3 regions of the Clostridium sp. JS66 genome follow, and region 3 is predicted to be linked to each of the others. Evidence: riboswitches for the same ligand, from Rfam matches in the RefSeq annotation. Region 3 holds a riboswitch; each other region holds the start of a gene.
What was found. Region 3 has a riboswitch for cyclic di-GMP ahead of Q6H37_RS19970 (cell division protein FtsZ). Riboswitches for the same ligand answer to the same signal wherever they lie in the genome.
Positions count from the first base shown of each region.

Region 1: another riboswitch for cyclic di-GMP. It lies ahead of Q6H37_RS19090 (hypothetical protein); the one in region 3 lies ahead of Q6H37_RS19970 (cell division protein FtsZ).
Region 2: another riboswitch for cyclic di-GMP. It lies ahead of Q6H37_RS09050 (mannose-1-phosphate guanylyltransferase); the one in region 3 lies ahead of Q6H37_RS19970 (cell division protein FtsZ).

Region 1 covers NZ_CP131467.1:4,080,372-4,087,735, reverse strand. The annotation lists gene Q6H37_RS19115 (AraC family transcriptional regulator) at 1-230, shown strand, start outside; gene Q6H37_RS19110 (dienelactone hydrolase family protein) at 303-1,100, shown strand; gene Q6H37_RS19105 (MarR family winged helix-turn-helix transcriptional regulator) at 1,272-1,658, shown strand; gene Q6H37_RS19100 (GNAT family N-acetyltransferase) at 1,672-2,175, shown strand; gene Q6H37_RS19095 (sensor domain-containing diguanylate cyclase) at 2,394-3,980, shown strand; cyclic di-GMP riboswitch class II at 4,194-4,277, shown strand; gene Q6H37_RS19090 (hypothetical protein) at 4,333-4,668, shown strand; gene Q6H37_RS19085 (tRNA-dihydrouridine synthase family protein) at 4,829-5,770, shown strand; gene Q6H37_RS19080 (glycosyltransferase family 39 protein) at 5,965-7,364, shown strand, end outside.
Region 2 covers NZ_CP131467.1:1,920,147-1,927,510, reverse strand. The annotation lists gene Q6H37_RS09055 (glycosyltransferase family 39 protein) at 145-1,710, opposite strand; gene Q6H37_RS09050 (mannose-1-phosphate guanylyltransferase) at 1,853-2,908, opposite strand; cyclic di-GMP riboswitch class II at 3,372-3,454, opposite strand; cyclic di-GMP riboswitch class II at 3,952-4,033, opposite strand; gene Q6H37_RS09045 (zinc-ribbon domain-containing protein) at 4,414-4,578, opposite strand; gene Q6H37_RS09040 (B12-binding domain-containing protein) at 4,927-5,583, opposite strand; gene Q6H37_RS09035 (PucR family transcriptional regulator) at 5,970-7,364, shown strand, end outside.
Region 3 covers NZ_CP131467.1:4,283,596-4,290,959, reverse strand. The annotation lists gene Q6H37_RS19975 (hypothetical protein) at 1-2,374, shown strand, start outside; cyclic di-GMP riboswitch class II at 2,688-2,769, shown strand; gene Q6H37_RS19970 (cell division protein FtsZ) at 2,968-4,002, shown strand; gene Q6H37_RS19965 (MerR family transcriptional regulator) at 4,136-4,936, shown strand; gene Q6H37_RS19960 (response regulator transcription factor) at 5,281-5,952, shown strand; gene Q6H37_RS19955 (sensor histidine kinase) at 5,954-6,967, shown strand; gene Q6H37_RS19950 (ABC transporter ATP-binding protein) at 7,083-7,364, shown strand, end outside.

The DNA of each region.
Region 1 (7,364 bases), 200 kb from region 3:
CAGCAGCAACTTGGGCTGCATTTGAAGCAGTAGGGCCAGTACCTGAAGCTTTGCATGATCTTCTTAGAAGGATATATTCAGAGTGGATGCCCTCTATGGGGTATGAGCATGATTGTGCACCAGATCTTGAAATCTATCCCATAGAAGATATGTTTTCTACAAATTATAGCTGTGAGATTTGGATTCCTATTAAGAAATACAGTGATGTAAATAACAATTTAGTGATTTAAAATTGTAGCATAATTGATTCCTATCATTTGAGATCATTAAGTAATAATTTTATTTAAAAGGGAGAAGTTAATATGTTAAGTATTGAAGAAATTTTAAAAAAAGAGATAGTTTACAAAATTGATAATATGGAAAATGTTAATGTGAAGAAAAATATGATATATAAAGAAGAACTACTGATGGATTTGTATACTCCTTTTGTCAATGGTAAAAGTGAAAAGCTGCCTGTAGTAATTTTAATACATGGAGAAGCTGCATCCATAAATTTCAAAGAAAGTGGGCAGTATATTTCCTATGGAAAATTAATAGCAGCTAGTGGATTAAATGTAGTAACTTTTAATCATAAAGTCTTATCTGATGGTTTTAGTGTTAAAGAAGTTATTGATGATATAGATATACTTGTCAATTACTTAATAGAAAATGCTGATAATCTCAATATAGATAAAGATAAAATTGCTATTTGGAGCTTTTCTGGTGGTGTTCCATTTGGGTTATATGAAGGCATGCATGATTATTTTAACTATATTAAGTGCATTATTGCTTATTATGGTTTTGGAGATCTTACATCTGTAAGAAAGCTTCTTAACTTTAATATACAAGATGAAGATGTCAAGAAGTATTCACCAATAAGCCTTATTGATGAAAATTCAAGTAAGATTCCTCCTTTGTTTATTGCAAGAGCAGGGCTTGATAATTCAATAATTAATGAATCCATTGATAAATTTATTATAAAAGCTTTGAAAAATAACTTAACTATTGATATTTGTAATCATTCTACAGGTGGGCACGCATTTGATTTATTTAATGATAATGATAGGACACGTGAAATAATAGCAGAAACATTGAATTTTTTAAAAAAGAATTTGAAATAGAATATCCAGAAAAATATAGCACATAATAGTTGAAAGTTCAACTATTATGTGCTATTATAAATTTAACATAGTTGAACTTTCAACTAAGTCTGCAGGAGGTGAAGACTTATCAAAACCTTAGATAGTGACATATTGAGAGAACTGGGAACTTTATCAAGGTGTATTCATTACATGAGTGACTTGAAATTTAAAGAGATAAATCTGCAAAAAGGACAATTTACTTTTTTAACAAGGATATGTGAAAATCAAGGAATTAACCAAATTGACTTATCAAATCTTTTAAAAGTAGATAAAACTACAACAACAAAGGCTATACAGAAACTGATTGAGGCAGGATATATAGACAAAAAAAGAGATGATATTGACAAGAGGATGTGGAGACTTTATCCAAAGGAAAAAGCATTAAAAACATACACATTTATTATTGAAGAAGAAAATAGACATATTCAGGTTTGTCTTAATAACTTCAGTGAAGAAGAAAAGGGATTGGTCAGTAAATTAATTAAGAAAATGAGAGAAAATATTGAAAATGACTGGAAAGAAATAAAAAATTTTTGAGGAGGATACTATAATGAGAAAAGCAGTTATGGAAGATATAAAAGATATTATGGAAATTATAAAAGGAACTATTGCAGAAATGCGAACTTATAACAACACTCAATGGGATGAAAATTACCCTCAAGAAAAGGATTTTGTTAATGATATCCAAAGTGGAGAATTATATGCAGCAGAGAGAGAAGGTAAGCTAGTTGGCTTCGTATGCATTAATAAAATAGAACCAGCTGAGTATGATGGATTAAACTGGTCATTAAAGGAAGACTGTATGATTGTTCATAGAATGGCAGTTGATCCTAACTACAGAAGAAATGGAATTGGTACTGAATTAATGAAATTTGCTGATGAACTAGCTTTAGCTAACAATATAAGATATTTAAAAACAGATACCTATTCCATAAACACGAAAATGAATGCATTATTTAAAAAATGCAATTATGACTTAATTGGAGAAATGAGCTTTTTAGGAAGGGAAAAACCATTTTATTGCTATGAAAAGATATTAAATACAGATAAATAGATTGCGGTTTAATATTTGAATTTAGCTTGATTAAAAATGTTTGCTTTGTTTACGAATAAATAATATTCCAGTACACATGTTTACCACTGATTAAAATAAGTCTTAATGGAGGCTTATTTTAATCAGTGGCATTTTTTATTTGGTGATAATATTTTAAAGTAGAAAGTAATGAACAATAGGTATTTTATGAATTTTAAAGGACAGGAAAAAATTGGTCTATGATTAGTAATGAACAGTATGATATAATGAGTCTAAATGTTAAATTTAGGTTAAGTGGAAAAATCAAGGATTGGATTGATCAAATGAAGTTTTTATATAAAGTTACATTATTGCTTGGTATTTTAATTGTTTTAAGTTGCTTTGTTCAATTTGTAGTATTTAATAAATTTTTTATTTCTGATACTAATTCTTTATTACTGAGTACTAATGAAAAAGCCGCAGAAAATGTTAGTATGCAGCTTAGGGAAAATTTTAAAAAAGTGCAGAATTTTTTAAAGGTTATTGCTGCAAATGATCAAATTAGAGAAAATCAGGAACTTCTTAATAAATTTAATGGAGTTGTACCTGAATTAGATGTAGTAACAATTCTTAATTCCAGGGGAGATATTTTACATGTGTCTGGTAATGTACATGCTCTTGGTGTTTCAAATTTGGCATACAGAGATTATTTCCAGCAGGCAATTCATGGAAAAACTTATATTAGTGATGTTTTCACAAGTACTGGTGGAACTGAGATAGTCGTAATATCAGTTCCAATTTTGAAAAATGGTAGCATTGATGGCGTAGTTGTTGGGACTGTTAGATTACAAGGAACTTCTTTAGCATCTATGTTTGATAATAAGGAATTTGGAAGAAAAGGTTATATTTCTGTTTTAGACAGTCATGGTTATGTTGTTTATCATCCTGATAAAGGACGAATTGGTAAGAAATCTGTAATCTTTGATAATTTGCAGGGAAAATCAGGTTCAAAGATCATGAAAGATTATTCAGGGAAGGATCAGTTTGTTGGATTTAGTAAAGTTTTAAATTTAAATTGGTATGTAACTGTTATTACTCCTACTGCTGACATAATGACAAGTAGAAATATTATAATTTATGAAACATTCCTGGGGTCAGTTATAGTGAGTGTTTTGATTATTTTACTTGGGGTATATACAATAAAACGATATAGTAAGCCGCTAAATCAGTTAATCTTTTCATTTAACGCTTTGAAAGATGGAAAATACAAAAAGATTGATCCATATAATTATGAAGAAGAATTTCATGAAATGGTTAGAGTTTACAACAATACAATTGAAATGCTTAAAGAAACACATAATGGCCTTGAAGAAGCTGCTGACATTGATTCTTTGACAGGAGCTTATAATAGACGTGCCTTTAATAACATTTTAAGTATTGTGCAACAAGAAATAAATAATCATAGTTTAGAAAGCTTAGGAGTTCTTTTACTGGATATTGATCACTTTAAAGAAATGAATGATACATCAGGACATTTATCTGGAGATAATTTACTTAAAAAACTTGCTGAAATAATGAAAGCTACTGTGGGGGAACGTTCTGTATTTCGCTTTGGTGGAGATGAATTTGCTGTTGTAATTCGCAATGTTTCAGATGAAAAATTATTGTCTATTGCAGAAGAAATTCGATTAAAAAGTGAAGCAGCTTTAAACGGATGTACTGTTAGTATTGGTGCAGCTAAATTTCCAAAGGATACGTATTCCATATATGAATTGATAGATTTTGCGGACAAGGCTCTTTATATAAGCAAAAAAAGCAGAAACAAAGTAACCATTTTTACGAAATGAATGACATATTTTGGGTATATGCAAAAAATGTTGAAAAAGTTTCTTAAAAATGGTAAAATATCATTAATTAGACATGTGAGATATATAATAATAAGTAAAAATTACAAATACTTAAAAATATGATAGGTTATTTATAATAATTTAGTCTATACATGTTGAAAATTTAGTAATACGCAACAGATTAATTTATTATATAAATTTTTATTTACATATTGAAAAAGTGGAAACTGTGAAAAATTCTCTTTATTTGGGCACTTGGAGAGTTTAGAGTTAGTAGTGCAACCGACCAATAGATAGCTTTTAAGCTAATTATTGGTCTTTATTTTTTTCGAAAATACAGGAGGTACTAAAAATGAAAACAAAAATATTTACAGCTTTATTAATTACAGGATCATTATTATTAACTATAGGAGTTACTACAACAGTTAGTGCATCTTCCAATGACAATACGCCTTATACTTATAGTTTCTATTCCCAAAGCATTGAAACTAGATTAGGTACTTTAGTAGAATCAAAAACTATATCTCAAGCCCAAGCAACAACAATAATAGACATATACTATAATGATGAAATAACAACCAAAAGGGATATGAAAAATGAACTAGATATTTTAGTAACAGCAAAAACTATAACACAAAGCCAGGAAGATTCAATATTAAACTTATTTATTGACTTAAACTGTAACTAAAAAATATCAATAGTATTCAATAAATTATACTAATACTAGTATTGATGAATAAAATGTATAACATGAGTTGTATGGAAAATACATTTGAAATGATAAGTGACAATGAAGTATAATATTTGTTGTAAATATACACTAGATATATAAAGGAGTTTTTAAATATATGAATTTTTATTTCGCACCTATGGAAGGCTTGACAGGCTATATTTATAGAAATGCACATAATACCTTTTTCAAAAATGTAGACAAATATTTTTCGCCTTTTATTGTTGCAAATCAAAGTACAAGTTTTAAAACAAAGGAATTAAGGGATGTTTTACCCGAAAACAATGAAGGATTAGTTTTGATTCCGCAATTACTGACGAATGATGCAAAAGATTTTACACATATGTCAAAGAAATTAAAACAGTTGGGATATAATGAGGTTAACTTAAATTTAGGATGTCCTTCTGGAACTGTGGTTTCAAAAAATAGAGGATCTGGATTTCTTTCAAAGACAAAAGAACTTGATGAATTTCTAGAGGAAATTTTTTCAGAAGCTGTAACAAAAATTTCAATAAAAACTAGGATAGGAAAGGATAGTCCAGAAGAATTTTATAATTTAATTGAGATATTTAACAAGTATCCTATGGAAGAGCTTATCATTCATCCTAGGATTCAGAAAGATTTTTATAAAAATAAGCCTAATATGGAAATTTTCAAAGAGGCTTTGATTTTGAGTAAAAATCCTATTTGTTATAATGGTGACATTTTTAAAGCTAAAGATTACGAAAATTTTTCTAAGGATTTTCCTAATGTACAAACTTTAATGCTTGGCAGGGGATTATTAGCCAATCCTGGATTGATTGGTGATATTAAAAATAATACTAAACCTGAAAAGAAATTATTAAAAGATTTTCATGATAAAATTTATGAAGATTATAAAGAAGTACTTTTTGGAGATAAAAATGTATTGTTTAGAATGAAAGAATTATGGTTTTATATGCTGCCTAGGTTTTCCAATAATGAAAAATATGCAAAAAAAATTAGAAAATCGGAAAGATTGAACGATTATGATGCAGCAGTTTTTAGTTTATTTAGAGATCAGGATATTTTAGAAAATTAGAGAAATAAAAAAAGCTCCACACATAGGAATGGATATTCTTTGTGTGGAGCTTTCTTATGATAAAAAAACTTAATAAATTGTTCATACATTTGTTAAGAAACGGTGAAAGTAACAAGTTAAAATGGATTTATCAAATAATTTAAATAGAGGAGAATAGTTAATGGATAATAAATTACTGCAGAGGAGTTTTTTATATGTTAGGATTGATTAAAAAAACAATATATTTAATATTTACTTTTTTCATAGCACTTTTTATAGCATCATCATTTTTTGTCAGAGCTCAGTATAATTACTTTGTATATGGGGATACTCCTATTTTACAAAATCAAAAGCTTGGTATTTTTATTTTACTTATAATACTGCTAATTTTATTAAGCATAGTTCTGTACAAGCTGTGTTTAAAATTCAATAAGTACAGTAAAAAAGTTGTAATTTCAGTAACATTAATATTTTCACTTATTATTCAAATAGTTATTATATTTTTATTTACTAGGTTACCTACAGATGATTCTCAAACTGTAGTTTCACTGGCTTTAAACATGTTATATAATAAAGATTATTCTTCATTTCAAAGTGGAGGATATCTTTATATGTTTCCTTTTAATTTTTCTACTGTATTATATTTAAAAACTTTGTTAGCTATATTTCCAGATAACTATTTAGTTATAAAGATTTTTAATATACTATTTACTCTTGTTACAACTTTAATGATTTATTTCATATATAAAGAGATAAATTATAAGTCAAAGGAAAATGATTATGGTGTATTAATATTTGCTGCAACTTATGTGCCATCATTGTTCATGTGTAATTATATATATAATGACGTTATAGCTACAACACTTTTTACTACTGCTATATACTTTTTAATAAGATTTATAAAAGAAAAGTCAATTAAGTATATTTTTGTTTCTTCAATTCTTTTAGCAATTGGAAATTACTTTAGAAGTGTAGGAGTTATTATTTTCATAGCTGCAGTTATTTACATTTTATTATCTATAAAGAAAATTGGAATTAAAAAAGGAATAACTTCTTTATGCATAATGGCTTTACTATTTAATGTTCCAGGGTTTACTCAAAATGTTGTTTTACAAGCTACCCATACTGTAAGCAAATCTGTTAATAAAAATTCTGCACCTATATATATGTGGCTGAACATGGGTATAAATAAAGAAAGATTCGGTTTTTGGGACAACATGCAAAGCTACAATATATATGAAAGGCAAGGAAATTACAATAAAGAAAAAAGTACGGAATTATTTAAGAAAGAAATAAAAAATAAATTATCCAACTTGACTTTTCTGGATCTAACAAAAATGTATTATAAGAAGATTGTATGGACCTGGACAGAAGGGACATATCAAATTGAAAGATACGGTATTGGTGTTCAATCAGCATCTAGTCCAGGGGAGAGAGGAAAAGGCATGGTGATGGGTGGCTATAGTTATACTACCTTTGCCACTGATTTATTTAAGGGGAATTCACAATATAGGAGTGGATTGACTTGGATATTATATGTGATGAATTTCCTAATGTATTGTTCTATCTTGGTTAGATTGATAGGTGGAATAAAAGCTAAAAGGTTTGACGAAGT
Region 2 (7,364 bases), 2.4 Mb from region 3:
ATACATAGTTTTATCTGATGGCTACCTACTGTAACACTCCCACTTCTATCAAAGTAGGAGATAACAGTAGATACGCCCCTAGATAATTCATCTAATATTTAGTGGAAGAACCAAACTCCCATTAAGCAAGATTCATTGATAATTCTAATAGTTAACCTTAAATAGCTTGTACCCATCAAATTCTTTAACTAATGTACACCACTCTGCGCCATATTTATATAAATCAGGATATTGAGTATTAATAGCATCTAATTTACCAATGCCTGATTTATCTGGAACCAATATATATGTAACTCCATATTTCCAAGGATTTTTTACAGCCTCTTTAAAATTTAAACTACTACTTATTACAAGATTATCTACATTTTGAACATTCACCAATATCCCTGAAGTTAAAAATGAATCAGATAATATAATTTCATCACTTAAATCTGAATTTATATAATCAGCAACTTTATGACTCTCATTTGTAATAATTAAATTATGCTCTTCTGGCGAAAGACTAGCATCCAATAAAGCAGTTCCTGTTAAAATTGATGATAGCAATAACGAGACAATTAATACTGAAAATTCAAATTTTTTATGTTTTTTGTTTATCTCTGACAATTCGTATGGTATCCATGCAAAGCATATAGGTAATGAATAAGAAAAAAATCTAAACCATCCATAAGAATTTCCTTTAATAAGCATTGTAAAATGAAAAATTATCATAATCATTACCATAAAAAGTAATATCAGGAAGTCAATTCTTAGCAATCTTTTATTTTTAATTCTTATTATTACAATTCCTATAAACAATGGCATAAATGGCTCACATTTTTTTAAAATATATTTTAAGGCACTTATAGAATTTGTAATAGTTGCAGCATATTGGCTTTGTGCTGAATTAGAGTATGCTGAATTTAAAAAATATAAAGCATTTCCACTTATAATCCAATTGAATAGTATCCACAACATTATTGAATATAGAAAAGGAGTATATAAAATTACTAAACTACTTTCCGCATAAAAATATTTCTCTTTAAAACTATTATTAAAAACAAATTTTTTTTCTTTTTTACTAAAAAAGATGATCAATACAACACCTACTCCAATTGCTAATGCAAAAGGTACTGCTTCATATCTACAAAAAAATGCCATAGCCAATGCAAACGCAATTTTAACAATATAATTTGCAGATCCTTCTTTGATCCATAAAGTTAAACACAAGACACTGTAAATAATCATAAAGAAAAATATAACTTCACTCATTCCATTAGAACCATAAAAAAATATAAAAGGATTAGTTACATATAAAGCTATTAAAATGATGCTGTAAACCTTTGGTACTTTTAGTCTAATAAAGATTTTGTATATATAGCTGCAACTTAATGCAGAAAACAATGCTGTAATAATGTTAGCTGCTATTCCTGAAGAAACCATTGGCCTCCAAAACTTTGCCAAATATACTAATGGTAGTTGTAATACACTTGGGAGTGGATTCCACACAAGCCCAATTGACGCAAATCTTCTTGGTTTGACAAATAAAACATAAAAAGAATTTGCTGTTCTGCTTAAAGCATCATTTAATACTATATCCTTGAAATAACTAAAGTATATGCCTAAAGCTATTTCACAACTGAATATAATAAAAAATATAAGCCTCATATCCTTTTTTTTAGGTTCAGTAAACCTATATGTGATTTTAAAACTATTTTCCATATCATTCATTGTAAAAAACCTCTAAATCATGTGTATTTAAATAGGAACTTACTCAAAAATGGTTTTCAATAACCAAATAATTTTACTAATACTTAGGTACATGCTAATTATTAAATAAATTTATAATTAAATTCTTCCAAATTTAATTATGCTATTCTAAATTACTGCATAAATTTTTAGCTATTTTTATTTCTTGCTCTTTTTCCTTTGAAGAAACAAGAATATAATCTTCTGTTTCAACTACAATTAAGTTGTCCACATTATTAAGCAGTGCTTTCTTCTTTGTTATCACAATATTCTTTTTGGATTTATACACAATACTATTTTCATTTGTTACATTCCCTTCATTATCCTTTTTTCTATATCTTTCTATACTTGTCCAATTTCCTAAATCATCCCATTGGAATTCGCATGGTATAGTATAAATGCTTCTTACATTTTCCATGATCGCATAGTCTATAGATATATTTTCTATTTCCCTATAGTTTTTTTCTAAAACTAGACTCACACCTTGATCCCAATAATTTTCAATCTCAACTAACTTACTCCAAATATCCGTGGCATATTTTTTAGCTAGTTGCAAAATAGTTTCAATTTTCCAAATAAATATTCCACAATTCCATAAATATTCATCACTTTGCAAATACTTTTCAGCTTTACATAAATCAGGTTTTTCAATGAACTTATTAACTAAAAAAACCTTTTTACTGTTAACATTTACATAGTGACTATCACATTTTATATATCCATATCCAATTTCTGGTCTATTAGGTCTAATCCCAATAGTAACAATGGAATCTTTGTTTTTTGCTATAAATTTTTCTCCTACCACCAAAGTATTTATAAACTCTTCATTATTTTCTATGCGATGATCTGAAGGTAACACCACTAATGTAGAATCTTTATAATATTTTCTAATTTTAAGTGCAGAAAGTATTATACAGGGAGCTGTATTTCTACTTAATGGTTCCACTATTATATTTCTTGAAGATAATTCTGGAATCTCCTCTCTTACTAATTTAGTATATTGTTTAGAAGTAACAACAAAAATCCTTTCATTGGGAATTAATTTTTGCAATCTCTCAAATGTAATTCTAAGCATGGTTTTTTCACCTAACAATTTTAAAAACTGCTTAGGTTTTTTTTCTGTAGAGAGCGGCCAAAAACGTTTTCCTTTTCCTCCAGCCATGATAAGTGCACAAATCATAAAAAATGCCTCCTTAAATAAACTTTATTATAAAAAATACTATATATAATAATTAATTTTTGTTATAATATAATTGCAGGTTATTCCAGTAACTTGCATTATACTATTTTTACCATCAAATCAGGTAAATCAGAATACGAATTTTATTTTTAATTGCAAAGAATAGTTGTATCTGCTTTTATCTGTATGGTAATACTTTGTTGAAAGAACATAGACTATCATCTAACAATGATAATTTATGTTCTTTTCTTTAGTTTTTTAATTACTTCAGCATACAAAATCGTGTCAAATTTTAACTCAATTAAATTATCCCTCCTGTAAATAATTTTAGTTACTTTCAAATATTTCATTATTCCTCCTTTATTTTAATATTAGTATTTTTTTAATATATATAGTATATTAAAATACTAGCTTTATTTTACTTGATATTTATTCTCATCTTAACCATAAAAAACCGACCAAATAAATATTCGGCCGGTTGCACTAGTAACTCCCTATATACAAAGTGCCCAAATAAGTATATAGTTCAACATCTCCAAATTTAACAGATTATCGCAATACAAAAGGAACTTATATGCATCAAATATTAATTGATACAAATTTGTCATTTTTATTAATTATATGTTATATATTGTAATTTGTCAACATGCATATCACTTTATTTAAATGGAAATTTTAATGTAATATTAATTTGTACTAAATATTTTCCAAACTTATTCATTATTATTGAACATATTTTAATGCTAATTAAATACTTTTTATATGAAAGTTATAAAACAATTTATTTAATTTCTGAAATATATTTATACCTAAATGTAATTTTGGAATGTTCGCTTTTTTCTGTAAATTCTTTTTACTATTTTGGGCAAACTGATTGATTGTAATAATACTAATGTAACATTTTTATAATATTTTTTTATTGTAATATACCAAGCTATATTTTTACTTATGGACTCTATTATAATCCTTTTAAGAAACAATTCTAAAATATATTTTTTGTAAAATGAGTATATTGTCTAAAAATAATAAAAAACCGGCCAAATCAACATTTGGCCGGTTGCACTAATTGCTTCCTACATACAAAGTGCCCAAATAAGTATGCAGTTCAACGCTTCCAACATAATAAAATTATTTATATATTAAATACCAATTATATACACTTCTTATCTCAAATTTAGTATATGTCGTATTTAGAAAATTGTCAATAAAAATATTATATGGGTTTAATTTGTTGCTTTAAATTATTTAACCAAAATTTATGACTTTTCCGTTAATCTTTTTTGTCAATCATCTCTTTTAAATTGCAGCATAATATGAGATAAATAAAAACAAGATATATGGAATGCATAAATTCGTGTTTAAAAATGAATATTTAGGCGATGGTTTAGATGTATTATTTTGCAATTATGTTTCAAATTTTGCAAATAAGTATTTTAGTATTGCAATAAGATCCTAAACTTTAAAAGTTCAGGACTTACAAACACAACAAAAAAATTATACTGAAGTTAATATCTTCTATCATTGTTTCTTTGCTGTTTTCTTGCTTTTCTACAAGATGGGCATCTTTGTGGTTCATTTTCGAATCCTTTTTCCTTATAAAATTCTTGCTCTCCTTCTGTAAAAACAAATTCTGAATTACAATCTTTACATACTAAAGTCTTATCTGACATACCTATATACCTCCTGAATAACCTGGGTTTTAACTAATTTTTGACTAATTATTATATACTAGCAGAATATTGTCTAAAAATAATTAACCCACATATTATTGTAAATTTATTATCATTGGTAAATACAACATACTCAAAGCATAGAACTTACACTATAAATTTTATAACTAAATCCTATGACAATATAAATTGTATTTACTTTAAAATATATTCTATCCTAAAATTAAATAATTATACTTTTAAAAATTATTATTAAAATTTATTTTGATACATTTTCAATAGGATTTTTTCTACTTTTGCAATAAATAATATAACACCAGTTTTTATTTGTTATTGAAATTCTAAGAATCACTTGATAATTCTCAAGTAATTTTTTCTTTCACCTTTATTATATACTTTTTTGCAATACTCTACAGTTTCCTGAGCTGTTTTGCAAACTACATCAGCTTTTACATATTCACGAGCTTCTTCACTCATAGGCCCTCCTCCAATCAATACCTTTACATATTCTCTAAGGCCCTCCTGTTCAATTCTTTGTATACACTCCTTTACATTGTCAAAACCATTAGTAAGAAGACATGAAATAGCAACTACTTCAGGTCTATATTTTCTAATTGCCTCAATAAATTTTTCCGTAGGCACATCAACACCTAAATCTATAACTTCAAAATCATTACTACTCATAACAATACTTACTATATTTTTACCAATATCATGAATGTCTCCATAAATAGTTCCTATAACAAATATTCCACGTTTTGATGTCCCTGGAAGAATTGTTTCTCCTAATATATCGGAAGCTTCTTTAAATATTTCTCCAGATATAATAAGTTCTGACATAAAGTAAATTCTTTCTTCAAATCTCTTTCCAACTATACTAATGCCTTTCTGTAAATATCCGATAATATCCATGGGAGACACATGATTTTTTATAAGAGCTTTTACTTGTGCAATTACTTTATCTTCATTAAGCTCTGCCATTGCTTCTATAAGTTCTTTGCTCATAAAATATCCTCTCCAATTCGTATAATATATTAATAAATCTTTCATTGATATTAAAAGATCACTCATTAAATCTGAGATAACCCTTTTTCTTATAACCTTGTGCTTATATATAAATTACCATAAATATGTCACCAAAACATCTTACATAATGCTCAAATTAAGTACATAAAAGTAAACATCATGCATATATTATTAATCTAATTTTTCTGATAATCTATTAACATATACTTATTATAAACACTATTAATTTTTAAAATCAATCTTGTATACTTACCTTAAAAAATGAATATTTAATGTATAAAGTTTATGTTAAGAATTGCAATTTTAAATTAACTATTTAAATTTTATTAATAATGGATTATTATTTTTATAAGAGGTGTTTTTTTATGGAAATAAATTTAAGTACTTTTTTAAGTAAGCTCAGAAACTATAATCCTGAATTACACATTTCACCAAACTATAATACATCAATTAAATCAATTAAATTACTACAAAAAAATCAATGCTCATTCCATAATAATTGCTTATATGTTGGTACAGTATCAAATTTGCCAAAAGTATTTCCTCAAAATACTGTCATTAATTTAGTTTGTATTTTAAATAAAACTTTACCTAATAAACATATAAAAAACCCTATGTTAAACTTAATATTATTAAATAATGATATAGACTTAGCTACAGTTTTTAATGACCTTCAATCAGTTGTAGAATCCGAACAAACTCTTGCTTTAAATTCAGCAACATTACTGGATTCTCTAACCAGTGGAAAAGGCATCAAACATATAATAAATGTTGCTTCTGAACTCTTAGGAAATCCAATATGTGTTATAGATTTAAGCTTTAAAATTATTGCTCATTCTAAAGACATCAATCCAAGTGATCCTATATGGGTTGAACTATTTACTAAGGGATATTGTTCCTACAATTTTGTCTCTGTATCAAACGTGAAGAAATTTATCGAAGTGGTTCACAAAAGTACCTCCCCTGTTTTTATGAGTGAGGATAAATTTAGAATTCCTAGAATAATATCAAATATTAAAATTGATAATAAAGTGGTAGGCTATTTAGCTGCATTAGAGTGCAACAAACCTTTCAGCGAAAATGATATGGAATTGGTTTTCACCCTATGCAAAGTAATTTCCTCTGAAATGCAAAAAAGCAGGTTTATTGAAAATACCAAAGGATCAAGGTATGAACATTTTATTATACATTTACTTAGTGGCGAAAAAATTGACAAAATAACCATTGATGAAAGATTAGAATTTTTAGACTTACACTTTAAGCACAATCTTTATGTAATGGTACTAAATGTTCCTCAAAATAACTTTGTAAATATTCCATTAAATCAAATAAGAGATAGAATTGACTATATGATTGTAGACAGTAAATCCATCATATATAATGATGCCATTGTTGTAATCATAAACTGCAATAATAAAATATCCCCTATAGATAAAACCTTTTCAAAACTACTTGAATTTATGCAAAAAAATAAAATTTTTGCTGGTTTAAGCCGATGCTTTCATAATTTAACTGATATGAAAAGCTATTATGAACAAGCCTTAAAAGCTATTGAGCTTGGTATAAGTTTAAAAACAAATGAGTTCTTTTTTTCATATGAGGATTTTACAATATATCATCTTTTACAACTGTGTTCATCACAAAGTAATTTAAAAAATTTTTGTCTGAGTTCAATATTTTCTTTAATAAAATATGATCATACAAACAATACAGATTACATGAAAAGTCTTTATACTTATTTGCTAAATGGAAAGAATCAA
Region 3 (7,364 bases):
TGGCAATATACAAATTCCAGAAATAGAAGGTATAAATGAAGTAGAACATAAAAAAGTACAAGAATTATGTAAAATATATGGTAAGTTTCCAAATGAAGATGACTTATCTGAAAGTATTAAGCATTTGCAAGATAAAATTAGAGAAATAAATCATCAAATAAATACTTTTACTCAAGAAAAAACAAATCTAGAGAAAGTTAAAAATACTGTTAAAGCTCTTGAGGAGGTATATACGAAATATGAATTATCTGGATTTGATGAAAATGTATTAAATGAAAATATGGATAATATAGCTAAGTATGAAAAAACTAAAGAAATGTTAAAAGCAACAGATATTAAAAATGAATTGGAATTAAGAAAAAGGATTGAAAGCAATAAAAACAATGTAGAAAAACTTGAACAAATTAGAACTAATCTTAATATGGAGAGCAATCAGATTTCTGATTCTTATAGTGCCTATCAAAAATATAAGGAAATTGGTACAAGGAAATTAGATCAACTAAAAAAAGAATTCATTTGTAATCTTAGAGCTAAAGATGAATTAAAGAGCATTTTTGCATATGATGGTGATAAAATTACACACTACTTCTATAAAGAGAAAGTAAAATTAGTAAATGCAAATATAGAAAATTTAGATAATGAGATTAATGTTATTGGTGTTATTGATGAGGATAGAACTGATGATAAGATAGAATATTTAAGACAAAAATTAAGGAATGAGGAAAGATATCTTAAAGAAAATCATCCGTTAAATGATAGCAATAAAGAAAATGAAATAAAGAAAATCGTTAAAAGTATTATGGAAGATATAAATTCGAATATGTATAATGATCTAAATGCTATAAATGAATTATACAGCATAGAAAATAGAATAGTGGAAATTCAAAATAAAATAGAATTAAAGAAATATTTAATTGAATCGCAAAAAGAATTAAAGGTTTTAAAAGGGGCTAAAGAAAAGCTAGAAGTATTACATAAATATGAACCTATAATGGTTACAAAGGAGAAACATAAAGATAATGAGCTATTTAAAAATTCCTATGAGAAAAAATACGAAAAAGAGATAAAAGAGTATAATCAAGTTCAAAATGATTTAGCATCAATGAAAATAAATAATTGGGATGATTATAATAAAGCTAAAAGCATATATGATGATAAAGAGCAAAAGCTGCTAAAATTAAAAAATATATCAGAGGTAACAAATTTAGATAATACAAAAGAATTTGAAAAGATAGTTAAGTATAAAAACAAACGAGATGAGATCATTAAGAAGAATAGTAACTTGGTAGATATTGATATAGATGAAAATTCTTATTTGGATGATAAAGCTCAGGAAATTGGAGTTGATGAGAATTTATTAAATGAGAATGAAAACGAAAACAATACAAATTCAAATAAAGAAACAAATAAAACTTTAAAAGTGATAGAGAATAAAAATAAAACAAAGCAAGGAAAAGAAATTAAAGATACTAGGAATAACACAACAAATACAGGACAAGTTAGAAATAATTCTAATGCAGTAGGTAAATCTCTTAATAATAATTTGGAAAGTAAGAATAAAAGGCCAAAGAAGACTTTAGAACAATTGAAAAAGGAACTTATTTGTAACCTTAAAGCTAAGAATGAATTAAAGGTTATTATTGAATACAGTAGTAATAAGGAGATGCAGGCTTTTTGTGAAGAAAAAATGAAAGAAATGAATATAGCTATAAGGAATTTAGATAATGAAATTAGTCTACTTGGTGTGCGGGGTAAGAGTGAAATTGATGATAAGATAGATTATATGAAAGAAAAATTTGTTTATATGGAAAAACATAATGTAGTAGATAAGAAAAGGGATTTGGCAGAACATAATTCATTTATAGAGAATAAAGTAAAAGAGATCACTAAAAATGCTATGGTAGAGCTAGATCCAAATATAGCTGATAAGTTAAGGGATATAAATGAATTGTATAATATTGAAAATAAAATGGCTGAAGTTGAAAAAGAAATAAATTTAAAGCAACAAATAATTGAATTAGAAGAGGAAGGAAGGCGCCTCGAAAAGGCTAGAGAAAAATTAGACATAGTAGGTAAATATAGTTATACAGTGGAGTGCCTGACCAACTCATTTTATGGAAATATATACAAAAAGGCAATGGGAACACAAGTTGAAGCATATAATCAGGCACAGGAATATTTAAATGAAATGGGAATAAGTAATAATAGGCAATATAAAAAAGCTAAGAAAATCTATGATGATAAGAAGAAGAGAATGTTGGCAGATAAAAATGTATCACAATTAGAAAATTTAGATACTGCAAAAGGACTAAAAAAAATAGTAGATTATAAAAGCAGTCAAAATGAAATTATTAAAAAGTATAGAACAACATAAAGGCAGAATAAAAAACGATATGAAGTAAACCTATACAGCAGGTATACCATTTACAGGTTGCGTAATGCAATGGCAAAAAAGTTATATAAAGTTTTTTTAAAGAAAGAAATCTTAGTCAATTTATTTATAGATAACTTTAAAATTTTAGATAAAAAGTTAAGGGGATAAATGTGCCCTTTCGAATTGTGGGCGAAACCCTTCGTGGATAAAAATTTTAACTGAATTCATAACGGAGTAATTAAAAAATAAAATTATTTACTAAAACTTGACATAACTATAGAAATATGTTATTATAGTAAAGATTTTGAAAAATATTAATTAAGGAAACAGTGAAGAATTTCTTTAAATTGGGCACTTGAGAAATTTGGAGTTAGTAGTGCAACCGGCCAATTACTATTTAGTAGATTTAAGAAAATCTATTAAATACAGTAATTGGCTTTTAATTTGAAAAAATTTCTAATACTCTGTAAATTGTCTTGGTGTTTGATGGATGTTCACTAATAATTATAATTTAATCAACAAGGTTTTAAGAAATTAAAATTCTTAAAAACAAATAAAAAAGTATGTGGTGAAAATGGAGGATTATATTAATTATGGAAAAGAGTAAAATGTTATTAATTGGATTAGGACAAGGTGCTGGAAATATTGTAGATGGTTTATTGAGTAAAAACAGCTCTTACAATGGATTATTTTTTAATAGTAGCGCATTAGATATTAAACCATTAAAGAATGCAAATATAGATAAAAATGTTTATCTATATCCAGGTACTGATGGATCAGGAAGAGATAGAAGAAAATCAAAGGAAATGATAAGAGATAATGCAAATGCAATAGGAACTTTATTAAAAAAATATCCTCAAACAGAAGTTATGGTCATCTTTGCAAGCTTTGCAGGAGGAACAGGATCTGGAGCAATAAAAACATTCGTTCAAATAGCTGCGTCTGCTGTTCCAACTACAAAAATAAATGTAGTAGGAATTTTACCAAGTTTATCAGAAGATCAATTAGCATTTAAAAATACTTTAGAATGTTGGAATGATATCAATAGCGTAATGAATTTAATTAGCGATGTTAAGTTTGTAGACAATAATAAAAGAAATACATACACAGAAATAAATGGTGAAGTAGTTGACAGTTTAGATTTAGCATATAACTTGATGGGCGTTCATGCAGATGGAAATATTGATAAAAAAGATTCGTTTAGGATAAATACAGCTGATGGAGCTGGAGTTGTTTTAAAACTTTTTGATGGATTAAAAGATGCGAAAAGCGCTATTGATTTTGCTATAAAGAACAGTGTATTTGCTCAACCAGATATATACGATTGTGATTATTTAGGTATAAATCTAAAAATAGACGCTTATGATGCAAATGAAATTACTAAATGCTTTGAAGTTTACAAAAGTACATATGTAACTTATAACAATTCATTTAATGTAGTTGTTCTTGGTGGCTGTGGAACTCCTACTGAATCAATTAAATTGATAAAATTAGCGTTAGATGATAAATCTAAAAGAAAACAATCAAGAGATAAAGCAAGAAGTGTTATTATAGATTTCGATGATGATAGTGCTTCTAATGGAAATAATTCTGAAGCAAATGACACATTAGAGTTTTCTTTTGAATAATAACGTGATACACAGATAATGCGCAAATGTATTAGATGAAATAAATAAGTTAAATTTTATTTGGAAATTGATGCTAAAAATTTATCTTGTATCGGATTTAACTTAAAAGATAAGAAAGGGGATTTAAAACCTTATGAATTCTGAAGATAATAATATGAAACTTGAACAGGCAAATATTATAAAGAGCAGGAAACGTGGTGAAATATTATATTACACAATTAGCCAAGTAGCTATTTTATTAGAGCAAGATGAAGGTACTGTATTATATTTTACTAATGTTTTTGATGATATTTTAAATATAAAAATATCAGATAAAGAATTAATGTATACAGACAAAGATATAGATAAACTTGAATTTTTAATTAATTTAAAAAATAAAGGACTAACTAATAAAGAAATTCAAAAATATTGTGAAGGGTTATCCTTTGATGGTGAGAAAGTAGTAGTTCCTAGAGAAGATACTTCAATATCTGTTAATGAAATTTCCGAAACAATTTCAAAATCTCAAAGTGAACAATTTGACAATTTAAAAGAGTATTTGGGCAATAAAATTGAGGTAAATAATGAATTGCTTTCTCAAAAAATTGTAAAACTAATAGAAGAAGAGCAAAAGAAACAATTTAAGTTACTTAAAGAAGACATATTAAATGAGATTAATTCTAAATTTAATGGAGAGAATAATGCTAGAGGATCTTTAGATGACGAAGTTTGTATAAAGATAGATAAATTAATAACTGAAAAGCTTTCAGATAATATGAAATCGGAATTTGAAAAGTTAAATGAGATGAATACAGCTACAGAGAAAAACTTAACTGATGAAATTAGAAAGTATTATACTAGAATGTTACAAGCTAATGTTATAGAACAAGAAATTAATAAAGATAAGGAAAAGAAAAATCTTTTATCAAGAATATTTATAAGTAATGACAAGTAATTGCTGAAAAACTTTAATTGTAAAAGCTGTGATTGCATTTAATTATGGACAAAATTGTGGGCAAAAACGAATTTAAAATTTATAAAAGATGGGAACATCCTTAGATCTGTGTAAATCAAATCTAAGGATGTTCCCATCTATAAGGTTGTCTCCATTATGTTATACAGTTTGCCTACACTACTTATTATTTTTAGAATGGAATTTTAGAGCTTTTCCAATAAATTTAGATGCATTGCTGTCATATTTCTTATCAAATATTATTGATTTTAATGTAGAGTAATATGAAAATAATAGAAATTTATTGTATAATGAAAAAAGAAATTTATAAAAAATGGGAGTAGGATATGTATAAAATTTTAATTGTTGAAGATGATATGGTAATTGCAAAATCAATGAAGAATTGTCTCAGTGGCTGGAATTATGAAACGGAATTTTTAACTGACTTTAAGGATGTTACTGCAGAATTTATTAAGTTTGAGCCACACCTTGTGCTTTTGGATATATCCCTGCCATTCTTCAATGGTTATTACTGGTGCACCGAGATTCGTAAAATATCAAAGGTTCCTATTATTTTTATTTCTTCTATGTCTGATAGCATGAATATCATTATGGCTGTAAATATGGGTGGTGATGATTTTATTTCTAAACCTTTTGATTTAAATATTCTTGTGGCAAAGGTACAGGCATTAATAAGAAGAACATATTCTTTTGGTGGGACCATGGATATAATTGAGCATAATGGTGTTGTGTTGAATTTGAACAACGCTACTATTGAATATGAAAATAATAAGATTGAGCTTACAAAGAATGAATTTAAGATACTTCAAATTTTACTTGAGAATGTTGGCAAGGCAATTCCAAGGGATGTTATTATGACAAGGCTTTGGGAAAGTGACAGCTATATAGATGATAATACTTTAACTGTTAATGTAACCCGTCTTAGAAAAAAACTTTCAGATGCTGGTATTTGCGACTTTGTTAAGACCAAAAAAGGCATTGGGTATGTGGTGGAATAATATGAAAAAAAAATCTTTTTTACAGATTGTTTTATGGTATATTAGAGGTCATAAAAAAACAATAATAATGGGCAGTATTTTTATTGCAATTTTTGCTGGAGTATTTTCATTATACTCGCTGCAGCTTGAGCCAGTTTTATATGCTTCTTTTTTATCAGCCATTATAGCTTTTATATTTATTACTTATGATTTTATTAAATGTTATAAAAAGCATAATGAGCTGTGTATCCTTGAAAAAAAGATAAATATAGGGTTAGATAAATTGCCGGCAGCTAATAGATTAATTGAAGCTGATTATCAGAATATTTTGCAGACACTTTATAATCAAAGTACAGAGATGATTTCTAAAATGGATATTAAGCAGACAGAAATGATAGATTATTACACTCTTTGGGCACATCAAATTAAAACACCAATTGCTGCAATGAGGTTGATGCTGCAAAGTGAGTATACTGAACAAAATAGGGAATTATTAGAGCAGGTTTTTAAAATTGAACAGTATGTTGAAATGGTGTTAGGTTACTTAAAAATTGATAATAATTCATCGGATTTGGTGCTTAAAAATTATGATTTACTTCAAATTATAAAACAAGTTATTAGAAAATATGCACATGTATTCATTAGAAAAAATATAGCACTTGATTTAAAGGAGATGGATTGTACTGTGCTCACAGATGAAAAGTGGCTGGTATTTGTAATTGAACAGATATTATGGAATGCATTAAAATATACAAGCAGCGGGAAAATATCAATATATATGGAGAATGCTTCCCAAAAGGTGCTTGTAATTGAGGATACAGGAACAGGTATTGCAGAGGAGGATTTACCAAGAGTATTTGAAAGAGGTTTTACTGGATACAATGGACGTATGGATAAAAAGGCAACAGGAATTGGTCTTTATCTTTGTAAAAAGATATTAGATAAGCTTTCACATACAATAACCATTACTTCTAAGGTTAATGTAGGGACTAAAGTAAAAATCAATCTTTTTTCTGTAAAAACTATAATTGAATAGTCTAACCTTACGAAGATGTAAGGTTAAAAGAAGAAATGTAAGCTAAAGTTATGGCTTAGCATTTCTCTTTTTTTTATAATTATAGTATAGTCAAAGTGAACAGAGGAGGAAGAAAATGAAGTTATTAGAAGTAAATAATTTAAAGAAAATATATTCATCAAGATTTGGAGGAAATCAGGTTCAAGCCTTAAGCAATGTAACTTTTTCAGTGGAAAAGGGTGAATATGTGGCAATCATGGGAGAGTCAGGTTCAGGAAAAACTACATTGCTTAACATACTGGCATCCTTAGATAAGCCAACTAGTGGTGAGGTTTTACTGCAAGGTAAGAATATTGTTGCAATTAAAGAAAGTGAAATCACTGCATTTCGTAGAGAAAATTTAGGCTTTGTATTTCAA